Regions from separate parts of the Pseudohongiella sp. SYSU M77423 genome, predicted to be linked through region 2. Evidence: predicted binding sites of a transcription regulator. Region 2 holds the regulator's gene; each other region holds the start of a gene.

Region 1 (7,440 bases), on a different contig from region 2:
GCTCTTTCGAAAGAGCCGGCCTTGTGTCGGCGTCGATCATCTCCCAGGGGACGGGTGACCACACCAGCAGGTACATGGCAATGACTTCCGCGAACGTCACCAGGTGATTGTCGGCATTGGCAGACGTGAATACCGGCTTGCGAGCGCCTTCAAAAAAGCGTTTTTGCAGGCTTTCATTGTTTTCAATGTCCGGCAGCAGCTCGCCGCGACGGTAGTAATTGTATTCACAGTCGAACAGCTCTTTGCTGTTGTTGACCAGAGCGCCTTCGATGGTTTCGGGGTACAGGCCAAGTTTATTGATCAACTGATGGATGGCGGTAAGCATGGGGCCGGCGACATCATCCACATAAACCTGATCGCCAGACAACAGCAGGGCGCCCGGCCACTGATCTGGCTGTTCGCTGCGCTGCGCCAGCCAGTTTGCTGCCGTGACCATGCCGTCATCGGATGCGTGATGTGGCTTGCGACAGGAGCCGTGCAACAGTTTGTCCATTCGGCTGCGCAGCACAAATCGTGGCAGAGACTGTCCTGGCTGTGCAGCATCCGCAGCCCATTCAGTCAGGCCATGCCAGTCCTTTGTGTGCCCGTCCAGCCATTGCAGGTCGTACTCTATGAACCGATCTTGCGGCAAAGGTGCTGCAGGTGTGAAGCTCAACAGGTGGAGATAACAATGTTCGCCTACCCTGACCGGGTGGTGCGTGACAGGTAGCACGGATTGCCATTCGTCGTGGTCGACGGACAACTGTAGCCGGAAATCAAGTGGGGACTGACTCGCCAGCCAGATGACCAGCCGCCCCGGTTCCATCCTGCGTAGTATGGGGCCCGCCAGTATCTGCTGGCGTTGTTCTGTGGTGTTGGGCATGCCCCGATTATAGCCACAGACGAGGGCGTCGCGTCCACGCCTGAAGCTACACAGGCAGAGCTAGCAGGCGCGGGGCGAGAGATCAATCTTCGTCAGCGTCGCCGCCCGAATCCTCGATCTCCAGCTCCTTGATCTTACGGGTCAGGGTGTTGCGACCCCACCCCAGTAACTGCGCTGCATCCCGGCGCCGACCGAGAGTGTGTTTCAAAGCGACATTGATCATGGTGCGCTCAAACTCCGGTGTAGCCTGATCGAGAATGGCCGAGTGCCCCAGATTCAGCTCCTGGTTTGCCCATTCCTCCAGCAACTGTGTCCAGCTGCCTGAACCGCTGCTTTGTGCCTGATGATCCATCAGTTCTGGCGGCAGGTCGTCAATGCGGACTTCGCGACTGGAAGCCATCACGGTGATCCAGCGGCAGAAGTTTTCCAGCTGACGGACGTTGCCCGGCCAGCTAAGCCCCGTAATGTATTTCTCGGTTTCCGGGCGCAGCACTTTGGCTTCAGCATCCAGCTCCTCAGCGGCCCGTGCCAGGAAGTGGCGGGCCAGACGTGGGATATCCTCGCGGCGATCACGCAACCTCGGAATGTGAATGCGGATCACGTTCAGGCGGTGGAACAGGTCTTCCCGGAACAGGTGCTGGCCGACCAGCTTTTCCAGATTCTGGTGTGTTGCCGCGATGATTCGTACATCCACTTTGATTGGCGTTGTGCCGCCAACTCGATAAAACTCACCGTCAGAAAGAACACGCAACAGGCGAGTCTGCGTATCGGCGGGCATGTCGCCAATTTCGTCAAGAAAGAGTGTGCCGCCATTGGCTTGCTCAAACCGGCCGGTGCGGTGAGTCGTGGCGCCGGTGAAGGATCCTTTTTCATGGCCGAACAGTTCGGATTCAATCAGATCCTTGGGAATGGCGGCCACGTTTAGAGCAATAAAGTGCCTCTCCCTCCGTGGGCTGTGCTTGTGCAGGGCATGAGCGACCAGCTCCTTACCTGTGCCGGACTCACCGTTAATAAGTACCGTGATATTGGACTGAGACAAGCGGCCAATGGCCCGAAAGACTTCCTGCATCGCTGGCGCTTCGCCGATGATTTCCTTGCTGTTCTCCAGCGTGGGCGCAGGAATGTCCATGTGCTGTTCACGGGCATGCTCCAGAGCGCGCTGAGTCATGGCAACCGCTTCATCAATGTCAAACGGCTTGGGCAGATATTCAAATGCGCCGCGGCTATACGATGAGACAGCGCTGTCCAGGTCAGAGTGCGCCGTCATGATGATGACCGGAAGGCTGGGGAAGCGAGTATGTACCGTCGACAGCAAATCCAGGCCGTTAATACCAGGCATCCGGATATCACTGATGATGGCATCAGGTCGGTCTTTTTCCAGGCGGTGCAGCAGGTCGTCGCCGTTATCAAATGAGTGTGTACTGACTCCCGCGCGACTCAGAGATTTCTCGAGAACCCAGCGGATGGACTTGTCGTCATCCAGAACCCAGACCGTGTTGTGTTTGTTCATGACATATTACTCCGTCAAGGCTACTTGCCAAACTGGCCACTGCCGATGTCGTTGGATGGAATGGTCGGCGTGTTTACCGGCAGGTAAATGGCAAAACACGTGCGGCCAGGTTCGCTCTTGCATTCGATAATGCCTTTGTGTTGATTGACAATTGAGTGTGCAATAGACAGGCCAAGTCCAGTGCCTTCGGCCCGGCCGCTGATCATCGGGAAGAAAATATTGTCTTTTAGCTCTGCTGGAACGCCCGGGCCGTTGTCGATGATATCGATACGCGTCACCAGTCGGTGATAAACCGTGCCGATGGTGATATTGCGCATGATACGGGTGCCCAGTTCGATGATGCCCGAGCGATGTTTTACATGAGGACTTTCCAGGGCCTGTACGGCATTGCGCACAATATTTAGAACGGCCTGTATCAGCTGCTCAGAGTCACCCTGAATTTCCGGAATGCTGGGGTCATAATTGCGAACCACGGTGATATCCATGTTGCGTACTTCAGCCTCGACCAGGTTGCGCACACGTTCGAGCACTTCGTGAACGTTAAGCGTACGGAACTCCATGGGCTTTCTCGAGCCAACCAGGCGATCGACAAGCTTGTGCAGCCGGTCAGCCTCTTCGATGATCACACTGGTATAGTCGGTCAGGTCGGTATCGGCAGGCAGTTCAGAGGCCAGCAGTTGCGCAGCCCCGCGAATGCCGCCAAGCGGATTTTTAATTTCGTGCGCCAGGCCGCGAACCAGTTCCCGGGTTGTTTCATGTGTAGAGATCAGGTTCTCATCGCGACTGATGCGCTCAGCATAGTTGATGCCCTGAATTTCCATGACCAATGCAACTTCATCCATATCGGTCATGGGTGTGATCGTGTAGTCCACCTGCAGGGTCTTGCCGTGCAGAAGGTGAATCTGGGTTTTGCGTTTGGTAAAGCTGTGACCCTGCTGAAGGGCCGTGCGAATATCCGCGATATCCTGATCGCCATTGACCATGATGTCGCCGATAAACGACTGATTGAATTGGCGGCCGCTGATGGCCAGCAGACTTTCCGCTGCAAGATTCAGGTAGCGCAGCCGCAACTGATCATCCATCACCAGGATGGCCGTGGACAGTGTGTCCATCAGTCGGCGGTATAATTTGGTGCTACTCAGCATGAAATGTCCGTCAGTCAGTTAATCGTGGGACTCATTAACGCAGAGATCCCTTCGCGTTGTTCCAACAAAAACGCCTGGCTGGGGAGCCCGGCCAGGCGCTTTGTTTTAACCATCAGATGATAGTGACAAGCAACCCTTACAGGCTGTAGTACATATCAAACTCGACCGGATGCGTTGAGCTGTTCAGACGTGTGCAGTCCTGACGCTTCAGTTCGATATAACCATCGATCAGGTCGTCACAGAATACGCCGCCTTTCTTCAGGAACTCGCGATCCTGGTCCAGAGCATCCAGCGCTTCGTCCAGAGAGAAGCAAACGCGTGGAATTGCTGCTTCTTCTTCCGGCTCCAGGTCATACAGATCTTTGCTGGCTGGGTCGCCAGGGTGGATCTTGTTTTCGATACCGTCCAGGCCAGCCATCAGCAGGGCTGCAAAGTACAGGTAAGGGTTGGCTGTGTTGTCACCAAAACGCACTTCGATACGGATCGCTTTCGGGTTGCCGCCCAGTACGTATGGGATACGGATGGAAGCGGAACGGTTGCGTGAGGAGTAGGCCAGCAGTGTTGGTGCTTCGAAGCCTTTTACCAGACGCTTGTAGCTGTTGGTTGAAGCGTTGCCGAAAGCATTCAGTGCCTTGGCGTGCTTGATGATACCGCCAATGTAGTACAGAGCAGTTTCTGACAGGCCAGCGTAGCCGTCGCCTGCGAAGGTGTTCTTGCCATCTTTGGAGATAGACATGTGAACGTGCATACCAGAACCGTTATCGCCTACCAGTGGCTTGGGCATGAAGGTTGCGGTTTTGCCGAAAGCGTGTGCTGTGTTCAGTACGCAATACTTGAGGATCTGTACTTCGTCAGCTTTGTAAACCAGAGTGTTGAACTTGGCACCAATTTCACACTGACCAGCGTTGGCCACTTCGTGGTGGTGCAGTTCGATGTCCAGACCCATGGCAGTCATGGTGTCGCACATTGCGCCACGCAGATCGCTCAGTGAGTCGACTGGAGGAACGGGGAAGTAACCGCCTTTGACGCGAGGACGGTGACCCAGGTTGCCGCCTTCAATGCTCTTGCTGCTTGACCATGCGGCTTCTTCACTGCCTATCTTGAAGAAAGAGTAGTCCATGCCAACGTGCCACTTGATTTCGTCAAACACGAAGAACTCGTTCTCAGGGCCGAAAAACGCTTTGTCACCGATACCGGTAGACTTCAGGTATTCTTCTGCACGGCGTGCAACAGAGCGTGGGTCACGGTTGTAACCACCCATGGTGCGTGGCTCAATGATGTCGCAGCGCAGGTTCAGTTGTACTTCATCAGAGAAGGGATCGATGACGGCAGTAGTGTCATCCGGCTTCAGGATCATGTCTGACTCGTTGATGCCTTTCCAGCCGGCTACGGAGGAACCGTCGAACATCACGCCGTCCATGAAACCTTCATCGACTTTGTCGGCCGGGAAGGTAACGTGCTGCTCTTTGCCCTTGGTATCGGTGAAACGGAGATCAACCCATTTCACGTCATTTTCTTTAATCATTTCTAATGTCTTAGACATTCCTGATCCTCCGAGTGATCGAGAATTAATAGTGGCCTCCCCGATCTGAAGTCGGGTGCGGACACAGGTTAAAGGTCTTGCAATAATCTGCTCTCAACAAGCAGGGGAATCGGCACTATAATGTTTTGGTTGCCGCCTGACCCCCAGTGCACTGAGATGAGCAAGACTCATGCCACAATGGAAGGTGTGGTCAGGTCTTGAATATCAAGCAGTTAACACATGCGTCCTGTTTGTGATGCACCAATAAAGTGCATTGTGCAGCTACATGCACTGGTATAGTGCCTATCGCCCTGTTTTAAGGCAAGCTTTTACTGACAATCCTAGTTTTGTCTCATATTCCCCAAAATCCAGAGGTAGTTAATGCTTTATGTAGTACGTTTTTTTCCAGAAATGACCGTCAAATCACGACCTGTGCGTATGCGACTGGTCAAGGCGCTGCGCCGCAATCTGCGCATTATCCTGCAGCGACTGGACGAGAAGATTTCTGTGGTTGGCAATTGGGACATTCTGGAAGTTGATACCGGGGACCTGGACCAGGCGCTGGAAAGCGGCGTCCTTGATGCATTGCTGAGCACGCCGGGCATATCAGTGGTAAGGCCTGTGGAGAAGCTCCCGCTGCCGGAGAGCATCGACGAAATTGCAGAGTCTGTGCTGCTGCACTATCGTGGTGCATTGGCCGGAAAAACTTTTGTGGTGCGCTGCAAGCGTACCGGCACGCATGACTATTCATCCGGCGATATCGAGCGTCAGGTGGGTGGGTATCTGTTGCACAACAGTGATGCTAAAGGGGTGGACCTTATTAATCCCGAGATCACGGTTCGAGTCGAAATCCGTCACAAGGTTCTTTACGTCGTCAAAGAACAGATCAATGGCCTGGGTGGATATCCGCTGGGAACTCAGGAGCAGGTGCTGTCACTGATATCGGGCGGATTTGATTCAGCAGTTTCCAGTTTCATGACAATGCGCCGCGGCCTGCAGACACATTTTGTATTCTTCAATCTGGGTGGCAGGGAACACGAGTTTGCGGTGAAAGAGGTTGCGCTTTATCTATGGATGAAGTTTGGCTCTTCACATCGCGTGAAGTTTGTCAGCGTACCGTTCGAGGGCGTCGTGACGGAGATTACGCAGAAGGTCGACAGCGGCCACATGGGCGTCATACTCAAACGGCAGATGCTGCGTGCAGCAGAGCGCATAGCGATTGGTATGCGGCTACGAGCACTGGTGACAGGGGAGGCGATTTCTCAGGTCTCCAGCCAGACGCTGCCTAACCTGAATGTCATTGATCGAGTCTGCGACATGATGATCCTCCGGCCATTGATCGTCACTGACAAGCAGGAAATCATCAATACAGCCCGAGCGATAGGCACCGAGCCCTTTTCAGTGAATGTGCCCGAGTACTGCGGCGTCATTTCAGTGAAACCTACCACTCACGCTAAACGCAGCCGTGTAGAGCACGAAGAGCGTCAGATGGATCCGGCGGTGCTGGATGCTGCCATCGAAGCCAGTGAATACCAGAGCATTGACCGGGTTGTCGAGGTGCTCAACAGGCGTGATGTCGAGCCTCCAGAGTTTTCTGTGGCGCCCCCGGAGGCTGTGGTCATCGACATCCGCCACCCCGACGAGCTGGAGCGGGCACCATTTGAGCTTTCAGGTCATGAAGTGCTGCAGGTGCCGTTTTTCAGGCTGGCGAGTCAGTTTGCGACAATGCCGCAGTCACGCCAGTACCTGCTGTATTGCGACAAAGGCATGATGAGTCGACTGCACGCCTCGCATCTGAAAGATGCCGGTTATGCGAATGTTGGTGTTTTCAGGCCCTAGGACAATACCGGTACCGACAGTGACAGCGAGCGTTCCAGAAGCCACAGTACACCAAACACGGTGATGACCAGGCCGGCGGTGCCGAGCGCAAGCCGCCGGCTGAAAGTGGCCCTGCCCAGCAGGGCCAGTATTGGCACCAGCACCAGAACAATCGCGATCTGCCCCACTTCGACGCCAATATTGAAGCTCAGCAGGCTGCCAAAAAGCAGCTGTTGAGGTAGAGCGAGATCGCCCAGCACGCCGGCGAATCCAAAGCCGTGAATCAAGCCGAATATGAAGGCGAACTGCCAGGCACGTGTTCTGAACAAGGGATAGAGTATGTTGATGCCTGATATCGCCACAGATAGCGCGATGACCGATTCCACAAATCGCCCGGGCAGGGAAACCACCTCAAGTGTGGCCAGTATCAGTGTTATGGAATGTGCGATTGTGAAAGCGGTAACAACTTTGATGACGTCGTAGAGATACGTGCTGAACGGTACATTCGCAGGTTGTTGCTGGCCGGTGGCGCCTGGGGTTTTGACCAGTACGATGGCCACCAGAAGGGCAAGCAGAAAAAGAA
Region 2 (7,440 bases):
GATCAAACGCAAGGGTGTTCCCTTTATCAGTATGACCGGAAATCCTCACTCAAGTATGGCAACCACCGCTACCGTCAATATTGATGCCAGCGTGACCAAAGAGGCCTGCCCGCTGGGACAGGCCCCGACCGCCAGTACGACCGTCGCGCTGGTTCTTGGCGACGCACTGGCGATGGCACTGCTGGAGGCCAAAGGGTTTACCGAAGAGGATTTTGCATTTTCACACCCGGGCGGTCGTCTGGGTCGACGCCTGTTGCTCAAAGTCAGGGATATCATGCACAGTGGTGACAGTATCCCCAGGGTCAAGGCTGGCACCCTGCTGAAGGACGCGCTGTTTGAAATAAGCAGCAAAGGGCTGGGTATGACCACGGTTGTTGACGACAGTGGCAGGCTGCAGGGAGTTTTTACCGATGGCGACCTGCGACGGACCCTGGATGCCGGCAAGGACATTACCCGCACCCTTATCACCGATGTCATGTCCGTTAACGGCAAAACTGTGTCCGTGGATGCCATGGCTACTGAAGCTGCCAGACTGATGGAAGAGAACCGAATCTATACACTGGTGGTGCTGGATGACAATCAACAGTTGAGCGGCATCATTCGTATGCACGACCTGCTGCAGGCCAATGTGGTCTAGGAGTACCGATGAAGTTTCTGACCGACTCTGCCGATGCCACTCGCCGCGCAGCCAGCATATCGCTGCTGTTGCTTGATGTGGACGGCATCCTGACCAATGGCCAGCTCTACTTTGGCGATCAGGGCGAGATTTTCAAAGCATTCAATACGCTGGACGGCCATGGCATAAAGCTGTTGCAGGCCAATGGTATTCGTGTCGGCATCGTATCCGGCCGCCACTCGCAGGCCCTTTCCACACGTGCCAGCGCTTTGGGCATCACCCTGATCAAAAGCGGACGCGAAGACAAGCTGACTGCCACTCGCGAGCTCTTGTCAGATCACCCCTGTGACTTTGAACACATTGCTTTCATGGGTGACGACCTGCCCGACCTGCCGGTCATGATGCGCTGCGGACTGGCAATTACTGTCCCCAATGCACATCCCAGCATTATCGAACGCGCGCACCTTTGCACAGACGGTGGCGGCGGCACCGGTGCAGTTCGCGAGGTGGCGGACTTTCTGCTTCAGGCGGCAGGCAAGTATGACGCCATCATCGCTGCCTGCGAGAGCGGACAGGATTCCTGATGCGTGCGCTGCGATACCTGATAAATCGACTGATTTCATTGCGCCTGAAAGGCTGGCTGGTGGCGCTGGCCCCAGCCGTTCTGCTGGCATGGCTGATGACTGGCGATCTGGATGTTTCCAATCCCGACCAGAGCAGCTCTCAGGTGCAACTGCCGTCGGGCGAACAGTACGAGGGATTCGGCCGTGACATTCACAGCCGTGTATACAATGACAGCGGCGAGCTGGAGTACACGATCGGAGCAGAAGCCCAACGCCTGTACACTGACGAGGTGACAGAGCTCGATTACCCTATGATCCGGATGTTTCAGCAGGGCCAGGAACGCTGGAATATATCCGCGGTATCAGGCAGAATTCGAGCCTCGTCGGGCGGCGATATTCAGGAACTGGAACTTCGGGACTCAGTTCAGGTGCGCCACCAGATGGGTGCCGATGATGCCATACAGGTGCAGACTGCCTGGCTAATAGTCGAACCGCAGGCCGAGCGGCTGTATACCGACGCGCAGGTACTGATCAACGGCAATCGCATCGAACAGCGTTCTATGGGCCTGCGGGCCAATTTCTCACTGGATTCACTGGAATTTTTATCAGATGTCGAAGGACGTTTTACAGACATATCACCGTAAACAGGCACGCCAGTCGCGACGGCCTGCTGTGCTTTCCAGCGTGAAAGCACTGTCCTTTGGCGTGTGCCTCACACTTATGCTGCCTGCATTTTCGGCCATGGCACCCACTGACAGTGGTGAAGACATCCGATACCACTCTGATGGCGGTGGCAGTATCGAAACCGAAGGGAATGTCCGAACCACCACCCTGCGCGAGAACGTTCGCATCCAGCAGGGCATGGTGACGATCTTCGGCAACACAGCCAGTCTGATACAGAACACTCAAACCGGTGAGCTGATTCGCGTCACCGTGGCCGGGGAACCCGCGCGCTTCACGCGTGAAGCACCACTGGCGTCGGAGACGATCACCGGTAGCAGTGACACCATCATCTATTACAACGAGCCAGGCGCCACGGTCGAGACGCTGCTGTCCGTGGTGGAATTTGTGGGCGACGCCAGCTTTACCCGCGGCGGCACGGCGCTGGAGTGCTCGGAAATCAAACATGTCATTGAAACAGCGGCAACGGACTCACCCGGCCCCTGCAGCGGCGTGTTTGCACCCGATGAAACATCTGACGACGATTCGGCGGGCAACTGATGGATCTGCTGAGCGCCAGCCATCTAGCCAAGTCCTACAAGGGTCGCCAGGTTGTCCGGGATGTATCCCTGACTGTAAACAGCGGTCAGATTGTTGGTCTGCTTGGCCCCAATGGTGCAGGCAAGACTACATGTTTTTACATGATCGTGGGCCTGGTAAATGCCGATAAAGGCAGGATCAGCATCAATGATCAGGACCTGACCGGGCTGCCCATTTTTGCCAGAGCGCGCCTGGGGCTGGGTTATCTCCCTCAGGACTCCTCCATTTTTCGCAACCTGACGGTGGCCGATAACATCATGGCCATTCTGGAAACACGCAAGGAACTGAGTGCCCAGCAGCGCGCAGAAAAGCTGGAAAGCCTGATTCAGGAATTCCACATCAATCACATTCGCGACAATAAGGGCATGAGCCTGTCCGGCGGTGAGCGCCGCAGGACTGAAATTGCCCGGGCGCTGGCTACCGACCCACGCTTCATCCTGCTGGATGAGCCATTTGCCGGTGTTGACCCCATATCGGTCAGTGACATCAAGTCCATTATTCAACACCTGAAGGATCGTGGCATCGGTGTGCTGTTGACTGACCACAACGTTCGTGAAACGCTGGACATCTGTGAGAAAGCTTATATTGTCAGCGATGGTGGCATTATTGCCGAGGGTGACGCCCAACAGATACTTGCCAACCAGCGTGTGCGCGATGTGTACCTGGGCAAGAATTTCCAGATCTGACCATCAAATGTCGTGACAAAATCTTGAAAATCCCACTCAATATCGGCATGATGTTTGCTTTAATTAACCGGCCCACATCTGGCCCAGTAATTCACGAGACCGAACCCGTTCTAGCGATGCGCCTGATGTCATGAAGATTTCGCTCCAGCTCAAACTCGGTCAACAGCTGACCATGACCCCCCAGCTGCAACAGGCAATTCGCCTGCTGCAACTGTCGACGCTTGACCTTCAGAACGAGATTCACGAGGCACTGGAATCAAATCCAATGCTGGAGGTAGATGAGTCTCCCGACAGCGATAGCAGCGATAGTTACGAGAACAGCGATAACACTGATAAGGCCAATGGTGCTGATGAAGCAACCGACTCACGCACCTACGAGGAGCGCCAGAACGCCTTCGACGAGGTCACTGCGGCCACACCTTCCAATACCGACAGCGATACTGGCGAAGCCGGCTGGGAGGAACACATTCCCGAGCAGCTTTCTGTGGATACCAACTGGGATGATATTTACCAGACCACCTACTCCACGGGCAGCCCGATGGCAGACACGGATGATTTCGAATCACGTGACTCCGCCTCAGAAACTCTGCAGGACCACCTCAACTGGCAATTGAACCTTACCAACATGTCGGATACCGACCGGCTGATTGGCATGGCAATCATTGATGCCATTGATGCCAACGGCCAGCTGTCGCTGAGCGTTGAGGCCATTCACGAAGGCCTGATGGATGATATCGAAGAGCTGGAAGAGGATGAGGTACTCGCCGTATTGCATCGCATTCAGCAGTTCGACCCGGTGGGGGTCGCCTACCGCGACCTGTCGGAATGCCTTTTGATCCAGTTAAATCAGGTCCCGTCCGAACTCGAGACCGATCCCGTGCGGCACGCCAAGATACTGGTGCGGGACTACCTGGCCCTGTTGGGCAATCGGGACTACGCCCAGATCATGCGGCTCACACGCTTGAAAGAGCCGGAGCTGCGCGATGCGATTGCCATCATCGAAAAACTTAATCCACGTCCGGGCGCCGATATCGCACCATCCAGCGCCACCTACGTTATCCCTGATGTGATTGTCAGCAAAGACACCCGCAGCGGGCGCTGGCGTGTCGAGCTCAATCCGGAAACAGCGCCCAAGCTGCGTATCAACGCCGATTACGCAGCGCTGGTCAAACGTTCCGATAACAGCTCCGACAACAACTATCTGCGCGACAACCTGCAGGAGGCACGCTGGTTCCTCAAGAGCCTGCAAAGTCGTAACGAGACACTGCTGAAAGTAGCCTCGCGCATTGTCGAGCATCAGCAGGGTTTCCTGGAGCAGGGCGAAGAGGCCATGAAACCGCTGGTCCTGCATGACATTGCCGAAGCAGTAGAGATGCATGAATCAACCATCTCCCGGGTAACCACTCAAAAATACATGCACACGCCGCGCGGGATATTCGAGCTCAAGTACTTTTTCTCCAGTCACGTCAGTACCGCTGGCGGAGGCGAATGCTCATCAACCGCGATACGCGCACTGATCAAAAAGCTGGTTGCTGGCGAAAACCCGCGCAAACCACTCAGCGACAGCAAAATCACTCAGTTGCTGGAAGACCAGGGCATTAATGTCGCCCGCCGGACAATCGCCAAATATCGCGAATCCCTGTCCATCCCCCCTTCCAATGAACGCAAGCGGCTGGTCTGACACCTTGCCAGTCCGCTCGGCGCACGTTGCCAGCGCCTGCCCAAGGCACTAGAATGGCGGCTCTGGAAAACAGGACACAGCAATGCAATTAAGCAGCATACTTACCCCGGAACGCGCCCTGTGCAACCTGCCGGGTGTCAGTAAGAAACGATTTCTGACCACGATCAGTGAAACCATCGCAGAAACCACGCCCAACCTGTCGGCTGACGCTATCTACACCGCATTGCTGGCACGTGAGCAGTTGGGCAGCACCGGTATTGGCAATGGTATTGCCATTCCCCACTGTCGCGTTTCCGAATGCACAACAATCACCGGTACCCTGGTAAAGCTGGATGAGGGCATCGATTTCGATGCCGTCGATTCACAACAGGTCGATCTGCTTTTTGTACTGATCGTGCCGGCCGAGGAAACCGATGAACATCTGCGCGTGCTTAGCGCACTGGCACGCCTGTTCCATCAGGATGAATTCTGTCAGGCTCTGCGGGGCGCTCGCAGCAATCAGGAACTGTACGACATCGCCGTACGATTTGATCAGGAACAACAGGCTTAAGCCTGACAGTTGACCCAACGATTCATTGAAGCAGGCTGTGAGACGTCGTGAAACTCTTGATTATCAGTGGTCGCTCCGGCTCGGGAAAAAGTACCGCCCTCAATATGCTCGAGGATCATGGTTATTACTGTATTGATAACCTGCCTGCCAGCCTGCTACAGGCATTTGTGTCGCGCATTTGCCGCGACACACCCGAACTGCCCCGCGTTGCTGTCAGTATTGACGCGCGCAATATTCCTGAAGACCTGAAGAACGTCCCGCAGATCCTGCACGAGCTGCAGCTGTCGGCGCTCAATATTGAAATCATTTTCCTTGATGCCAACAGCCCGACGCTGATCAAGCGATTCAGCGAAAGCCGCCGGCGTCACCCGCTTACCAGCAACACGGTTGGATTGCGCGAGGCCATCATTCAGGAGCGCGAATTGCTGGAGCCCATTTCCGCTATGGCCGGGCTGTCGATCGACACCAGTACAATGTCGGTACATCAGCTGCGTGAAGTCGTTCGTTCACGAATTCTCGAAAAAAAGGATTCATCGCTGTCCGTGATGTTTGAATCATTTGGCTTCAAGAATGGTGTGCCGATTGATGCCGACTTTGTATTTGACGCCAGGTGCCTGCCCAATCCGTATTGGGACAGCCAGCTGCGCCCTCTCAGTGGGCTGGATGCACCTGTCGCCGATTACCTGAGCAATGAGCCGGATGTGCAGGCACTGCTGCAGGATATTGAGGCATTTCTGGATCGGTGGCTGCCACGCTTTGAAGCCAGCAATCGCAGCTATATGACTGTTGCAATCGGCTGCACAGGCGGCCAGCACCGATCTGTATTCCTGTGTGAACAGCTGAAACTGGCTTTTGCCGACAAGATCAACAATCTGCAGGTTCTCCATCGAGAGCTGCGACGACGTCAGGACAACACCAACGCAACATGATCGAATCGACCATCACTATCTGTAACAAGGCGGGTCTGCATGCCCGTGCCGCCTCCAAACTGGTTGGCGTCGTAAACAAGTACCAGAGCAAGGTGCACATCGGCAACGAAAAGCTTGTTGATGCACACAGCATTCTGTCATTGATGATGCTCGCTGCCGGCAAAGGCACCACATTGCGAATCGTGGTTGATGGCGATGACGAATCAGCGGCACTGGAAGACATCGTGGCGCTGGTAAACAACCGATTTGAAGAAGGCGAGTGAGCGATAGCGTGACTGATTACAACGAATCCCCCTGGGATGACGACAACGAGACAGAGAGCAAGACCCGCCGCAAGCAGCGCATGACCGAGCTGCAGAAAATGGGTGCGGAACTGATGACTCTGAACAAGCGCCAGCTGGATCTTATTGATCTGCCCGAGAATCTGTTGTCGGCTATGCGAGAATACCAGCGCCTGCCTAACCGCCACGAAGCCAAACGCCGACAGATGCAGTTCATTGGCAAACTGATGCGTGCCGCCGACCACGATGCTATCCGTGAAGCACTGGACAAACTGCGTGCGCCTGATCGTCAGGAAATGCGCCGGGCCCAACAGATTGAAGCCTGGGGCGAGCGTTTGCTGCAGGGCGACGATGAGACGGTCGAGGCATTTCTGGCTGAATGGCAGCATGCCGAACGTCAGCCGCTCAGGCAATTACTTAGAAATTGCACCGATGCTGGTGTGAAACCTTTGTCAGCGTCTGAGGAAACTGGCTCCGCAAAGGCCGCGATGGAAAACACTCCGGAGGCAGACAGCTCCTCTCCTGCGGTGGTCGCCGCAAGAAAAGCCCGCCGTCGCCTTTTCGACTACCTGGGTCAGGTCATTGTCTGACGTCTGGTGACCATGCCAGAAAACTCCATCTGTCTGCGTATTCCAGGATCAGGGCATTCACAGCCCCCGCTGGCGAGTGGCCCTCGCCCTCCGCGGCATATAACCAGGCTGTAGCCTTGTCACCATGACGACGCTGCAACGCGGCAATCAGTTTGTAACTGTGCGCAGGCGCAACAATGTCATCACCAGGCCGTGCGACCGTCAGAACTGGCGGCAGTAAAGTCGGTGAATTCTCGCGAGTCAGTGCCTGGTGGTAGGAAGAATTGGCAAGCTGCCATTCTCTT
Region 3 (7,440 bases), on a different contig from region 2:
GGGAGTCCACTTTGGACTGCACCATAAATGACAGTCGGGTCGGGATATTGGCCTTGATCAGACCAGTCAACACGTCCACGGAGGGCCGCTGTGTGGCAAGGATGAGGTGAATACCGGCGGCCCTTGCCTTCTGCGCGATGCGCGCGATCAACTCTTCAACTTTCTTGCCAACTACCATCATCATGTCAGCAAGTTCGTCGACAATCACCACTATATTAGGCAACGGTTCAAGGGGTGGAGCTTCCTGGTCATCCTGCAACGCCATTGGATCGGGTTTCCAGATAGGGTCAATGATAGGCTCACCCGCTTTAATCGCATCCTGGACTTTTTTGTTGTAGCCCGCCAGATTCCGCACGCCCAGTGCAGACATCAATTTGTAGCGTCGCTCCATTTCGGCTACCGACCAGCGCAGCGCATTCGCGGCATCCTTCATGTCAGTTACAACTGGTGTCAGCAGGTGAGGAATCCCGTCATACACGGACAGTTCAAGCATCTTGGGGTCGATCATGATCATCCGGACATGTTCCGGTGTCGACTTGTAAAGCAGGCTGAGGATCATGGCGTTGATGCCCACCGACTTGCCTGAGCCTGTGGTACCTGCCACCAGCAGGTGAGGCATCTTGGCAAGGTCTACGATGACCGGTTTGCCAACAATATCGTGCCCCAGCGCCATACTCAGCGCGGACTGCGCCTTGTCGAACTCCGGCGACGCCAGCACCTGGCTTAGCAGGATCATTTCGCGCTGTTCATTGGGGATCTCGATCCCGATGACAGTCTTGCCTGGGATAACCTCGACCACACGCACGCTAATGACGGCCAGGGACCGCGCCAGATCCTTGCCCAGGCTGGTGATGCGACTGGCCTTAACACCAGGGGCCGGCTGCACTTCGAAACGGGTAATCACCGGTCCCGGATGCACCGACGTAACTTCGATATCAATGCCAAAGTCCTGCAATTTCAACTCCAGCAGTTTTGACATCGCTTCCAGCGACTCGGTGGAATAACCCTTTTTGCCGGCATTGCGGTTTTCGTCAAGCAGACCGATTGCCGGCAGCTCACCCGGGTTGCTGCCGGTAAACAGCGTGCCCTGGCGTTCCTTCTCGACCCGCTTGCTGCGTGGCGGCGGTGCACTGATCACCGGTTCAATCTTGGGCGGCGTGCGCACTTTCTCTTTCTCGATACGCACATCCAGAGCCTTGCGGCGCCGTTCTACTGCCTGTTTTACCTTACCAGCTTCTGCGCGCTTTTCCTGCCAGTCAGCAAACTGCTCTCGTGCCCGGGCAACCCCATGAATCGTCCAGTAACCAATAGCATCCACAACTGAAAGCCAGGAAATCTCAAAGGTCACCGTCAGACCAAACAGGAAGATTGCCAGGTACACCAGGGTACTGCCAAGCATGGCCAGCACTGGAATGCTGGCATCCGCCATTGCTGCGCCAATCAGACCGCCTGCAGGCCAGGTGCTATCAGTAGGAATACTGAAGTGCAGCGTAGCGAGAGTGCAGGCGCCAATGATCAGCAGCACAATACCGGCTACCTTTATGGATACAACGCCCCATGAGAACGCCTGGTCCGCATCGGACTTTCGGAACAGCCTGTAAACCTTGAAGCCCAGGGCAAATGGCAGGACATATGCGAAGTAACCCAGCATGTGCAGCAAAATGTCGGCCAGCCAGGCGCCCATATTGCCGACCGCATTCTGTACCGGCTCACCGGTGCCCGTGGTGGTAAATCCGGGATCATCCGGAGAGTAACTGAGCAGCGCAATCAACAAAAACAGGCCCAGCAGAAAAGCCGCAATGAGGGTCCCCTCGCGGGCTATACGTTGTGACAGGCTGGCCATCCCGTCGTCCTTGGCGGTCTTTTGTTTGGACATATTTTTAAAACTTTTCAGAAACCTGCAGAATCAATTTAATTCATTTTCCAGAATTATACGGAGCAAGACAAGCATTATTCCAGTTCGAGAAAAACCCACTGCCATATTGGGCGCAGCATAGCACACTCAAACCCTTGATAATCGCTATGCCAGTCTCCATAGATGTATAATCGCAAGCTTTTCCAAAAACCATGCAGGAACTCCACATTATGACCGACAAGCAGCATCATCGCCTGATCATCCTGGGCTCCGGACCCGCTGGATATACCGCAGCCGTTTACGCCGCACGCGCCAACCTCTCTCCCCTGGTGATCACTGGCATGGTTCAGGGTGGTCAGTTGACCACTACCACGGATGTCGACAACTGGCCCGGGGATGTGGAAGGCCTGCAGGGACCTGCTCTGATGGAACGTATGCAGCGTCATGCTGAGCGCTTCAACACACAGATCGTGTTTGATCACATCAACAAGGCTGACCTGAAGCAGCGCCCGTTTACCCTGCATGGTGACAATGGCATCTACACCTGTGACGCACTGATCATCGCGACGGGTGCATCTGCCCAGTATCTGGGCCTTGAATCAGAGACCGCGTTTATGGGCAAAGGCGTCAGCGCCTGCGCCACCTGCGACGGCTTCTTCTATCGCAACAAGCCCGTCGCGGTCATTGGCGGCGGCAACACTGCCGTTGAGGAAGCGCTTTACCTGTCCAATATCGCCTCTCACGTGACCCTGGTACACCGCCGTGACAGCCTGCGAGCAGAAAAGATCCTGCAGGACAAACTGTTTGCCAAGGCCAAAGAAGGCAAAGTCACCCTGCTCTGGGATCATGTGCTTGATGAAGTTCTCGGGGATGAGATGGGTGTGACCGGAATCCGGGTAAACAGCACCAAGGGCGAAGCAAGCCAGGAGCTGACCGTTGATGGCGTTTTCATCGCGATTGGCCACAAGCCGAACTCGGACATTTTTGTTGATCAACTCGACATGAAAGACGGTTATCTCACCATTCACAGCGGCACCGAAGGCAATGCCACCCAAACCAGCATTCCGGGTGTTTTTGCTGCCGGCGACATCGCTGACCACGTCTACCGTCAGGCGATCACCTCTGCCGGCTTTGGCTGCATGGCGGCGCTGGACGCCGAAAAATTCCTGGATCAGTGATTCATGGGGCAGCTGACACGGCTGCACGCCGACAGCCTCTACTTTCCTCCAGCCGACAACGCGCTGGAGGATCCGCCAGGCCTGTTGGCGGTAGGTGGAGATCTGCGACCAGAGCGGCTGCTGGCGGCCTATCGACAGGGCATATTCCCGTGGTTTGATGACAGCAGCCCCATCCTGTGGTGGTCGCCCGACCCCCGAATGGTGCTCAACCCAGCTGATGTCCATTGCTCTCGCAGCCTCGGCAAACTGATTCGACGCGGCCTATACCGTGTCACCATGGACTGTGCGTTTGATCAGGTCATTCAACAGTGCGCAGCGCACCGGGATGGTCAGCCCGGCACCTGGATCACCGAAGACATGCAACATGCGTATATCAAGCTGTTCCACCTGGGTTATGCCCATTCGGTTGAGATCTGGCAAGAACAAACCCTGGTTGGCGGGCTTTACGGCATCAGCCTGGGACGGATGTTTTTTGGAGAATCCATGTTCAGTCGGCAGCCCAATACCTCCAAGCTGGCGTTTGTGGCGCTGTGTCGGCAGCTGCAACAATGGTCATTCACACTGATTGACTGCCAGTTGCCCACCAATCACCTGGCCAGCCTGGGGGCCGCCCCCATGAGCAGGCAGCGGTTTCTTGCGCTGTTGGCCGAAAATCGCGTTGAAAATGGTCTGTATGAGCACTGGCAATTTGATGACAATTGCCTTGTCGCTTGACTTATCTTTCAGTCGAACCCGGACGAAGCTTTGCCAACGACAAAAAATTCAGGCAAAATGCGCGCTTACTTCAAGCAGTGAGAATTTCTTTTAGATGGCTAAAGAAGACCAGATTGAAATGGAAGGCGAAGTGGTAGACACCCTTCCGAACACCATGTTCCGCGTCAAACTCGAAAACGGCCACATCGTGACCGCCCATATTTCGGGCAAAATGCGCAAGAATTACATCCGCATCCTGACCGGCGATATGGTCAAGGTAGAGTTGACACCCTACGACCTGACCAAGGGTCGCATCACCTACCGCGCTCGTTAATTAACGAGCGCTCAGGCCTGCCTGCGACTAACTGTCTGCCGAGCTTAACGCCCGGCTCTCCGACTTCTTGCCGCGCCGATTGATATCCAGCTCCACCCCATCATTAACGATGGACACGGTGACTTCGCCACCGTCAGCGAGCTTGCCAAACAGGATTTCCTCAGCCAGCGCTTTCTTCAGTTTTTCCTGAATCAGTCGCGCCATCGGTCTGGCACCCATTTGCGGGTTATACCCATTGACCGCAAACCAGTCGCGGGCGCTGTCGTCAACACTCAACGTGACCTTCTTGCTGTCCAGCTGTACCTGCAGCTCCACCAGGAACTTGTCGACCACAGTGCGGATAGTCTCAGGCTGCAATGGGCCAAACTGAACAACGGCATCCAGACGGTTGCGGAACTCTGGTGTAAAGCTGCGTTTGATGACTTCCATGCCATCACTGCTGTGATCCTGCGCCGTGAACCCGATGGATGGTCGTGACATTTCCTGGGCTCCCGCGTTGGTGGTCATGATCAGAATGACGTTGCGGAAGTCAGCCTTGCGCCCGTTATTGTCAGTCAAGGTACCGTGATCCATGACCTGCAGCAGGATGTTGAAGACATCCGGATGCGCTTTCTCAATCTCGTCCAGCAGCAGCACACAGTGCGGATGCTTGGTCACTGCCTCGGTCAGCAGACCACCCTGATCAAAGCCGACATAGCCGGGGGGCGCACCGATCAGGCGCGACACGGTGTGTCGCTCCATGTATTCGGACATATCAAAACGCAGCAACTCAATACCCATGATCCGGGCCAGCTGACGGCTCACCTCAGTTTTACCGACACCGGTGGGGCCCGCGAACAGATAGGAACCGATAGGCTTGTCCGGTGTGTTGAGGCCGGCGCGAGAGAGTTTGATGGCCGTTGACAGTGATTCGATGGCTTCATCCTGACCGAATACCACCATCTTCAGGTTGGCTTCCAGGCCACGCAGGGCTTCAACATCAGAGGATGTCACGTGCTGCGGCGGAATCCGCGCAATTGACGCAACAACACGCTCCATGTCCGGTGCCTGTATCAGTTTCTTGCGTTTACTGTCGGGCTGCAGACGCTGCCAGGCGCCCGCCTCGTCGATGACGTCGATAGCCTTGTCGGGCATGTAGCGGTCATTGATGTAGCGACCTGCCAGCTCTGAGGCGGCCCTCAGCGCATTGTCGCTGTAGCGAAGGTCATGGTGTGCCTCGAAGCGCGACTTGAGGCCCTTGAGGATCTTGTAGGTGGTTTCCACATCCGGTTCTTCGATATCGATTTTCTGAAAGCGCCGTGACAGCGCCCTGTCTTTGTCAAAGATGCCACGGTATTCCTGATAGGTAGTCGAACCCACGCAGCGCAGGTCGCCCGACGTCAGGATGGGCTTCAGCAGATTGGAGGCGTCCATGACACCGCCCGACGCCGCGCCGGCACCGATGATGGTATGAATTTCATCAATAAAAAGAACGGATTCCGGCTGTTTCTTCAACTCGGCCAGCAGTGTCTTGAAGCGTTTTTCAAAATCACCACGGTACTTGGTGCCAGCCAGCAATGCACCCATATCGAGCGAATAGATCACATGCCCCTTCAGTACTTCCGGCACCTGGTCCTCGACCACCATACGGGCCAGACCTTCAACTACTGCCGTTTTACCGACACCGGATTCGCCGACCAGCAGTGGATTGTTCTTGCGTCGTCGACACAATATCTGAATCAGGCGCAGAACTTCTTTGTCGCGGCCAATCAGCGGATCAATGCGGCCCTGCCGGGCCAGCTCGTTGAGGTTGGTGGCATAGTTTTCCAGTGCACTGGCGGAACCACTGCCCTCCTCTTCAGTGCCTTCCTGCTCTGATTTTTCAGGATCTGGCGAGTCACCCTGCTGTTTGCTGATACCGTGACTGATGTAGTTGACCACATCAAGGCGGGCGATTTCCTGCTGACTCAGCAGGTACACCGCCTGGCTCTCCTGTTCGCTGAAGATGGCAACCAGCACATTGCCGCCGCTGACTTCCTGACGGCCGGAGGACTGCACGTGGAAGACGGCGCGCTGCAGCACACGCTGGAATCCGAGTGTAGGCTGGGTGTCACGCTCCTCGTCATGCTCGGCAAGAACCGGCGTGGTAGCTTCAATGTAGTCCACCAGGCCAGCACGCAGGCGGGAAATATCCGCTCCGCAATGCAGCAGCACATCGATCGCCACATCATTGTCCAGCAATGACAACAGCAGGTGTTCCACGGTCATGTATTCGTGACGTTTGCTGCGCGCATTCGCAAATGCGGCATTCAAGGTCGCTTCCAGATCACGGCTGAGCATGATGTCTTCCTCCCCTACTGATCAACTTCAACGTGGCAAAGCAATGGCTGCTGGTTCTCGCGCGAAAACTCGTTGACCTGCTGAGCCTTGGTTTCGGCGACATCGCGACTGTAAACGCCACAGACGGCCTTCCCCTCGGTGTGGACCTTCAACATGATCTGGGTCGCCTTTTCCACCGGCATCTGAAAGAACTCTACCAGCACCCCGACCACAAATTCCATGGGTGTGTAATCGTCGTTCATAAGTAAAACTTTGTATAACGGTGGCTTGGCGAGTTTGGGCTTGTCAGCCGCCGTCGCCAGCCCACGATCCGCGTGCTGATCGGGTTTCTGGCCGTCTGGCGACTGAGCGAAAATACTGCGCATGTTGTGCTGTTTCTCTCTATCTGATTTCTGGCTGATCGCCTGTGATTGCCAACAAAGATGCTATTTGCAAAGATCGACGCAGGCGTATATTTATTTCAGAGCCACATTATCACACGCCACTTCAGTCTACTTCCATATTACAGACTGTTGCAATTAGACAAAAATGATGAATAATAAAGCCTTGCAGGGACGACTTACATACGTTATGGATTAACACTCAGGTCATACCTGGCGTGTAACACAATTAAAATTAGAACTATACGTGCAATGGAGTATTACGATGGCAATGGGGCAAGTTAAATGGTTCAACAACGCTAAAGGTTTTGGTTTTATTCTTCCAGACGACGGTGGCGGTGATCTGTTCGCTCACTACTCAGCGATCGGTATGGATGGATATAAAACCCTGAAAGCAGGTCAAACCGTAACCTTTGAAACCCTGGAAGGTCCAAAAGGCCTTCACGCGACCAACATCAAACCTGTCGCACAATCACAAGCCTGACGAGTTCGGCGGGAGCCGAACAGGCTCCCGCCTCAGCTCACACGCACGCCCCTCCTCCATATTCTGACCTTCCAGCTGAGATAAAAAACTTTTTACACACCAGTTTTGGCTATACTTGCGCGCATGCCAAATCTCATACTGTTCAACAAACCCTTCAACGTTCTGTCCCAGTTCACCGGCGATGTGCCTGAGCAGAC

Evidence for each region. The regulator sigma-54, encoded in region 2, starts transcription at its own class of promoters, with help from an activator protein. The targets are predictions, from matches to a motif close to ANTGGCATNNANNTTGCTNT.
Region 1: a site for sigma-54 is predicted at 5,218-5,237, ahead of glnA (type I glutamate--ammonia ligase). Genes of this name have one in related genera too.
Region 3: a site for sigma-54 is predicted at 1,941-1,960, ahead of QGM61_RS04645 (DNA translocase FtsK). Genes of this name have one in related genera too.

What each region holds. Positions count from the first base shown of each region.
Region 1 is NZ_JARYTH010000001.1:561,035-568,474, reverse strand. Features, by position in the region: gene QGM61_RS02495 (alkaline phosphatase D family protein) at 1-862, opposite strand, end outside; gene glnG (nitrogen regulation protein NR(I)) at 945-2,372, opposite strand; gene glnL (nitrogen regulation protein NR(II)) at 2,393-3,517, opposite strand; gene glnA (type I glutamate--ammonia ligase) at 3,654-5,060, opposite strand; gene thiI (tRNA uracil 4-sulfurtransferase ThiI) at 5,421-6,878, shown strand; gene QGM61_RS02470 (HupE/UreJ family protein) at 6,875-7,440, opposite strand, start outside.
Region 2 is NZ_JARYTH010000005.1:182,104-189,543, forward strand. Features, by position in the region: gene QGM61_RS12315 (SIS domain-containing protein) at 1-637, shown strand, start outside; gene QGM61_RS12320 (KdsC family phosphatase) at 646-1,200, shown strand; gene lptC (LPS export ABC transporter periplasmic protein LptC) at 1,200-1,823, shown strand; gene QGM61_RS12330 (LptA/OstA family protein) at 1,789-2,400, shown strand; gene lptB (LPS export ABC transporter ATP-binding protein) at 2,400-3,125, shown strand; gene QGM61_RS12340 (RNA polymerase factor sigma-54) at 3,256-4,806, shown strand; gene ptsN (PTS IIA-like nitrogen regulatory protein PtsN) at 4,889-5,356, shown strand; gene rapZ (RNase adapter RapZ) at 5,404-6,285, shown strand; gene QGM61_RS12355 (HPr family phosphocarrier protein) at 6,282-6,548, shown strand; gene yjgA (ribosome biogenesis factor YjgA) at 6,557-7,156, shown strand; gene QGM61_RS12365 (prolyl oligopeptidase family serine peptidase) at 7,146-7,440, opposite strand, start outside.
Region 3 is NZ_JARYTH010000002.1:168,675-176,114, reverse strand. Features, by position in the region: gene QGM61_RS04645 (DNA translocase FtsK) at 1-1,876, opposite strand, end outside; gene trxB (thioredoxin-disulfide reductase) at 2,086-3,033, shown strand; gene aat (leucyl/phenylalanyl-tRNA--protein transferase) at 3,037-3,747, shown strand; gene infA (translation initiation factor IF-1) at 3,842-4,060, shown strand; gene clpA (ATP-dependent Clp protease ATP-binding subunit ClpA) at 4,088-6,379, opposite strand; gene clpS (ATP-dependent Clp protease adapter ClpS) at 6,394-6,744, opposite strand; gene cspD (cold shock domain-containing protein CspD) at 7,025-7,243, shown strand; gene QGM61_RS04610 (pseudouridine synthase) at 7,367-7,440, shown strand, end outside.